Regions from separate parts of the Paenibacillus sp. CF095 genome, predicted to be linked through region 2. Evidence: riboswitches for the same ligand, from Rfam matches in the RefSeq annotation. Region 2 holds a riboswitch; the other holds the start of a gene.
What was found. A riboswitch is a leader RNA that binds a small molecule or an ion and turns the genes downstream of it on or off. The one in region 2 is predicted to bind ZMP and ZTP.
Positions count from the first base shown of each region.

Region 1 (3,414 bases), on a different contig from region 2:
TGCTACTCGTTGTATCGTTGAGTATGGAGGACATCCGATTGGATACATTCAGTTCTATGAGCTTGAGGAAGAAGAACGAACGGAGTATGGTTATGGAGATACGGATGAAATCATCTATGGAACGGATCAGTTTATTGGTGAGGTAGACTACTGGAATAAAGGCATTGGTACACAGTTGATGCAATCCATGCTGGCTTATCTGATTAATGAAAAACAAGCCCGTAAAGTGGTTATGGACCCTCAATCCTGGAACTTGCGAGCGATATCCTGTTACGAGAAATGTGGTTTCCAAAAGATTAAACTGTTGGAGAAACATGAGCAGCATGAAGGACAGATGAGAGACTGTTGGCTTATGGAATATGCTCCTTAGATAATGTTAAAAGTTATTTGAATCATAGAAACAAGGAGGAATAATGGATGGATGAAAGATTTCCGATAGGACCATTTGTACACACGGGTGAAGTTACTTTGGCACAACGGGAGAAGTGGATTCATGACATTGCTGAGTTGCCTGAACGTGCACGAGAAGCGGTAAAGGGATTGAGTGAAGATCAATTAAGTCTGCCTTATCGAGAAGGTGGATGGATGCTCAAACAGGTCATTCACCACATGGCAGACAGCCATATGAACAGTATGATTCGTTTCAAGTTGGCCCTGACAGAGGATACACCAACGATTCGGCCTTATTATGAAGAACGCTGGGCTGAATTGAGTGATTCAAGAGACTTGGATGTTGAATTCTCGCTTCAGATTCTGGATGCCCTCCATCGTCGTTGGGTGTTTCTGTTAAACGCGCTGACAGATGCAGATTATGCCAAACAATTTTATCATCCCTCATCGGAAGAAACGACAAGACTGGATTATAATCTGGGCATGTATGCTTGGCATGGCAAACACCATGTTGCTCACATCACATCGCTTCGGGAGAGACTGGGAATATAGCAAGGAGAAATATCTTTTTAAGGAGGATTCATCATTGAGTGTACATATCAGACTATTAAATGAGAGCGATCCTGTAATCATATCAAAGGCGTTTCAGGAGCAGGGTTGGGGGAGATTCGCTGAGCAGTATCTTCGTTACTTGGCTGAACAACAGAATGGGGAGCGCGTAACCTTGGTAGCCGAGTTAAATGGAGAATTTGCCGGATACGTGAATGTATTGTGGTATTCCAGCTACCCGTCTTTCAGGGAACAAGGCATTCCCGAAATTAACGATTTTAATGTGCTGATGAAGTTCCAGCGCCAAGGTATTGGTTCACGGTTGATGGACCGAGCAGAGGAAGTTATTCTGGAACGAACGGATGTAGCAGGCATTGGTGTAGGTGTGTTTTCCGATTATGGCAAAGCGCAAGTTCTATATGCCCATCGCGGGTACATACCAGACGGTCACGGTGTACACAAACATGATCATTACATTCAGCCGGGTGAAGAAACGATTATGGACGACGATGTTGTACTTTATCTTACGAAGAAGTTAAAAGACGCGCAATAATTTTCATCATATATATACAGTGATGAAAGATGTCATGTATACTAGTTGTTAAATATCTGTTGTGTGTGACTGGCGTAAACGTGGAGTGAACCACGAGGAAGCACATATATTATATGCCGTACGCCTGGGCAAAGTGTTTGATCTTTTGATCAAACACTTTATTTATTATTCAGGGAACGAAAGGACAGGTGGCGGCAGCAGGTTTCCTAAAAGGAAAAAGGGCTACTACCAACTCATCTGCTTATGATTTATTGAATCCTTATTGTGCAGAAGTAATTTCAGCGCGTGTAGTGCGTGATGGTAATACGGTAACTGGTGCGGGGGTTACGGCTTCTATTGACCTGGGACTATACTTGGTCGAAATGTTAACGTCTACGGAGATCGTCCTTCAAGTTCAGCAAAAACTAGAGTATCCATATTATGAAGCCGGTAACTTAAAAGATGTCTACATGCACACTAAGAGGTAGGGGATAAAAAGATGACTATTCGCCTTTTTCAAGCGATTGATCAGCCAGCAGTGCTGAAAATGATGACGGATCATGATTTTCAATTTCCTTCGTTTATACGCGATCAGTATCCTACGCGCTGGGATTCATTTTTAAAAATGACGGATGAACGTATCAGTGCTTATTATGTCATGGTTGACGAAGCAGATGTTGTCATAGGTCATGCTGGTTATATCTTTCAGCCTACTGTTAACCGGTATGAAATCGTTGGCGTTGTTACAAGCAAATCACACCTTCGACAGGGAGTAGCACGTACACTAATTACAAAAATATGTATAAATATAGCTGAATTTGGCTGTAGTGATGTCATGCTTTACACACTTGATCATGAAGAAAATGAAGCAGCGCTTGTATTTTATGAACGAATGAATTTTCAAAAGGAAAGTATCGATATGAATTATTATACCTCGGGGTTTCATAGACTTTCACTTGTTAAAACACTATAAGTAACTTCAAAAAACTAATTGTAGTGGAAGCATAAAAATTGTACTTCAGTTTAAGTTGCATGTACTTGCAAAGAAAGATGATAAAAAAGCTGTCCTGCATGTTATACTCTATTGGAATTTGAGGAATGATAAGCAGGATGTTGAGAGATTAGATGATCAGAGGAGTGATTGATCCATGTTTAGCAAAGTCGGCCAAATTATGTTGTATGTCAATAATCAAGATGAATCACTGGCTTTTTGGACCGAAGTCGCAGGATTCCACATTGTGGATGAAGTAAACCTTGACGAGGGCATGAGATGGATTGAGATCGCGCCTACTCCAGATTCGCAGACGAGTATTATTCTCCATGACAAAGAGTTCGTCGAACGGATGTCGGCGGGTGTAAACCTGGGAACACCTTCGTTAATGTTCTTCACTGAAAATCTGGATAAATTATATGCCGACTTGGCTGGTAAACATGTAACGGTTGGAGAGATTGTTGAGATGCCAACGGGGCGTGTTTTCAACTTTGCTGATAATGAAGGAAATTACTTTGCAGTCTTGGAACGGGCGAAGTAAGTTACAACTCAAAACCTCTACGATTGTAAGCGATCGACATTCATGTCGGTCGTTTTTTTGTTGGGAAAAAGCTTCTGTTTTTAAGTAGAAAAGCACAAGAAAAATAGAGAACTACTGGGTAAAAATGTTATAATAGAGTGTGGATAATTCATTGAAAATGACGAGGAATGGATAGTCGGAAATGAAGGTTTGGATGGAGCATTGAAGGAGGAATGTGGTTGTGGAAAAGACGATTAAAAGTGTACAGGATCTATATGATATGCTCGATGCGGACTTCAGATCTGCCAAGCAATTTTGGGAACCTTTCTATGAGGATCGGAACAGACCAATCCCCTTTTTCCCAAACAAACCGGATGAGAATCTGGTAGCACATGTGAACGAAGGTGAGCTAAGCGGTGGCAAGGCACTGGA
Region 1 is NZ_FMZN01000001.1:3,551,529-3,554,942, reverse strand. It holds gene BLS69_RS15515 (GNAT family N-acetyltransferase) at 1-370, shown strand, start outside; gene BLS69_RS15510 (YfiT family bacillithiol transferase) at 418-942, shown strand; gene BLS69_RS15505 (GNAT family N-acetyltransferase) at 977-1,492, shown strand; ZMP/ZTP riboswitch at 1,548-1,629, shown strand; gene BLS69_RS15500 (DJ-1/PfpI family protein) at 1,681-1,959, shown strand; gene BLS69_RS15495 (GNAT family N-acetyltransferase) at 1,971-2,444, shown strand; gene BLS69_RS15490 (VOC family protein) at 2,620-3,003, shown strand; gene BLS69_RS15485 (class I SAM-dependent methyltransferase) at 3,263-3,414, shown strand, end outside.
Region 1: linked by a shared signal. The riboswitch ahead of BLS69_RS15500 (DJ-1/PfpI family protein) and the one ahead of BLS69_RS22090 (TIGR01440 family protein) in region 2 are both predicted to bind ZMP and ZTP.

Region 2 (3,414 bases):
TCAGGTTCTTTCGGTTTGCTCCGCCTGCGTGTGTACATTAAGAACACTCAAATACAAACACCATTAGCAAAGTTTTTTAGTATTTAAGATCGGTATAGAGCGGGAATTGGTCTGTCAGTGCAGTCACTTCTGCACGAGCTTCATCCAACTTCGCTGTATCTTTTGGATTTTTCAGTGTTTTGGCAATGATCTTACCGATCGCTACCATAGCTTCTTCGTTCATGCCACGGGAAGTTGCAGCAGGTGTACCAATTCGAATACCACTCGTTACAAACGGGCTTGTAGGGTCGAATGGAATTGCATTTTTGTTCACGGTAATACCGATGGAATCGAGCACATGCTCAGCTTCCTTACCTGTGATGTTTACACTGCGTGTGTCAATCAGCATCAAGTGGTTATCTGTACCACCGGATACGATGTTCAATCCTTCAGCGATCAGTGTTTCAGCCAGAACCTGTGCGTTTTTCACAACGTTCTGTGCATATGTTTTGAACGAAGGCTGCAAAGCTTCTCCAAATGCTACCGCTTTGGAAGCGATCACGTGCATTAGAGGTCCACCTTGGGAACCAGGGAATACGGCTTTATCAATCGCTGCTGCCCACGCTTTGCGGCACAGAATCATACCACCACGAGGTCCACGAAGCGTTTTGTGTGTTGTTGTTGTTACGAAATGCGCATGTGGAACCGGGTTTGGGTGCAAACCAGCAGCAACCAGTCCTGCGATGTGAGCCATGTCCACCATGAACAAAGCACCTACATCATTGGCAATGGAAGCCAACTTTTCAAAATCAATGGTACGCGGATATGCACTTGCACCTGCAACGATCAGACGAGGGCGGTGTTTGAAAGCCGCTTTGCGTACTTCATCATAATCAATCAGGAATGTATCTTCCTGTACGCCGTATGCTACAAAGTTGTACAGCAAACCGGATGCGTTAACCGGGCTACCGTGTGTGAGGTGTCCACCATGGGCAAGGTTCATACCAAGTACAGTATCACCAGGTTTCAACGCTGCAAGATAAACTGCCATGTTCGCTTGTGCACCGGAGTGAGGTTGAACATTCACGTGTTCTGCTCCGAACAATTCTTTTGCACGATCACGCGCGATGTCTTCAACGATGTCCACATGCTCACAACCGCCATAGTAACGTTTGCCTGGATATCCTTCAGCGTACTTGTTGGTCAGAACAGATCCCAATGCTTCGATTACTGCTTCACTTACGATGTTCTCGGATGCAATCAGTTCGATGTTGTTCTGTTGACGTTTCAGTTCAAGATTCATCGCTTCCAGTACTGCCGGGTCATTCTTGCGCAATTGTTCCATGATTAAATTCCTCCCAGGTATAAGTGAAGTTATAAAGTGAAACTAATGTTTACACAAAAACGGCGAGTGCAACACCAATCTGAAGAAACGAAGTGGTCGCCTTTATCAGCGGATTTCCCCTTCAAATAGGGAATAAAAAAATCTGGGGATAACAGCGATCGGAAGATGGTGATGCAATCAAAGTCAGGAGTGTAACCCAATTAGTCTCGCTTTATATGTTAGTCACAAAATGTCGAATCTGGTTGTTCTTCCATACGATACACCGCGCGTTCGCCGCCAATCAACTTCGGACGAGTCAACGCTGTGGTCACACGTGCATCTCCAACATAGCGGAGCGCTGTACGATAGGGTACGGCTACATGCCGGAGATGCATCCCAATCATCGTCTCCCCAATGTCCAGTCCCGCATGGGCCTGCACATGTTCAGCCAGGCATGGATCGGTCAGCGAACGATATGCTGCGGATGCCATTGAACCTCCGGCCTTGGGCACGGGTACTGCACCAACCTCGGTCAATCCAAGACGAGTAAGCACAGAACGTTCCATTACCAGCGCACGGTTCAGATGCTCACAACATTGGAATACCGTGTCAAAACCGAATTCCTCCTGCACCTCGCGTATACCCGCAAGAAGCAGCTGCGCCACTTCAATGGCACCACTCGTACCAATCCGAGCGCCTGCGACTTCACTTGTGCTTGTACCGATCACAACGATCTGTCCAGGCCCAAGCTGTCCAGCAAGCGCCAGTTCATGCAGAATAGACGCGGTCTGTTCCTGCAATCCGGGTTGTTCCGAATCTAACTCTATAGTCATCCTATCATCGCCTCCCGATAAAATCATGCCCGCTGTCTCTTGGTTGTCCTTCGTATTCTTGCACGGCATCTCAGGTACTATTATAGCGAATAATCAGATGAAAGACGAAAAAAAGAGCAGTCTGCGGGTAACGCAGAATTGCTCTTTTGCCCAGGCGACCGGCCGTTTGTTCCGGTGCTCCATCGTGGTTATGCCCACTTCGTCGCCAGTTACACCGGATCCCTGTTTTCCCCTTCATCATAAAACAACCCGCGTCTAAAATCAACGGTTAATTTACATCACATGTCCTATTTTTATAACCTGCCCCGCAGGATCAGAATTATCCCAGCTTATCCAAAAGCCGGTCCAATGCAGTCCGAATCTCAGCTGCAGCTATATTGTAATCATCACGACTTCCCCCAAATGGATCGGAGATGTCGAAACTTGGGATTCGTTGTCTAATCTCAATGGCTCGTTCACGCTCCGATGCCAGGATCTCTTGCCCAAGGGCACGTTTCATCTCCAGCGTTGCAAACAGGCTGTCCAACTCCTGAACATCACTTAATACCTGTTCATCATCCTCCACATATTCTTTCAATGTATAGGTTTTGTGGACTGAATCGGGAAATACCTGCATGACATGTTGCTTATGACTCCGTGTTAATGTTAGAACCAGATCGGCCCAACCTACCAGGTTAGAGCTAAGTTGTGTGGAATGAGGTGGACCTTCAACGTTATGATCTCTCAACACTGCTTCCGCATGACGGGAGATCGGCATACCCGACGTTGCTGCCACACCTGCAGAGCGAACCTCTACCTGAATGCCACGCTCTGATGCCAGTTTTCGCAAAAGCCCCTCTGCCATGGGGCTGCGGCACGTATTTCCTGTACATACGAATAAAATATGTTTCATTGTGTTAGCCTCCCCATTTTACATATGATGCAAATGATATGATATCTCAAGTTTTATTCTAAAATATAAACAAAAGTCCAAACGCAAGCAAGATTGCGCCACCAATAGCTTCGCCGTAATCCCCTAGATTCTGGCTCACCCGACGGCCTAATAGCAAACCCATCACCGACATCACCCCGCCACAAACGCCGAAAGCAAGTACGGTTATGATCAGATCACTGCTAAACATCCCTAAGGAAACGCCAACGGAGAACGAATCCACACTTACGCTGAGGGAGAACAAAACAACACCGAGCAGGGAACGGTGGTCCACCAGCTTTGTATCACCTTCACGGAATGCATTCAGAATCATATGAGCACCCAACAGAACAAGCAATCCACCTGCC
Region 2 is NZ_FMZN01000002.1:643,465-646,878, reverse strand. It holds gene glyA (serine hydroxymethyltransferase) at 77-1,324, opposite strand; gene BLS69_RS22090 (TIGR01440 family protein) at 1,543-2,136, opposite strand; ZMP/ZTP riboswitch at 2,278-2,359, opposite strand; gene BLS69_RS22085 (low molecular weight protein arginine phosphatase) at 2,456-3,028, opposite strand; gene BLS69_RS22080 (manganese efflux pump MntP) at 3,087-3,414, opposite strand, start outside.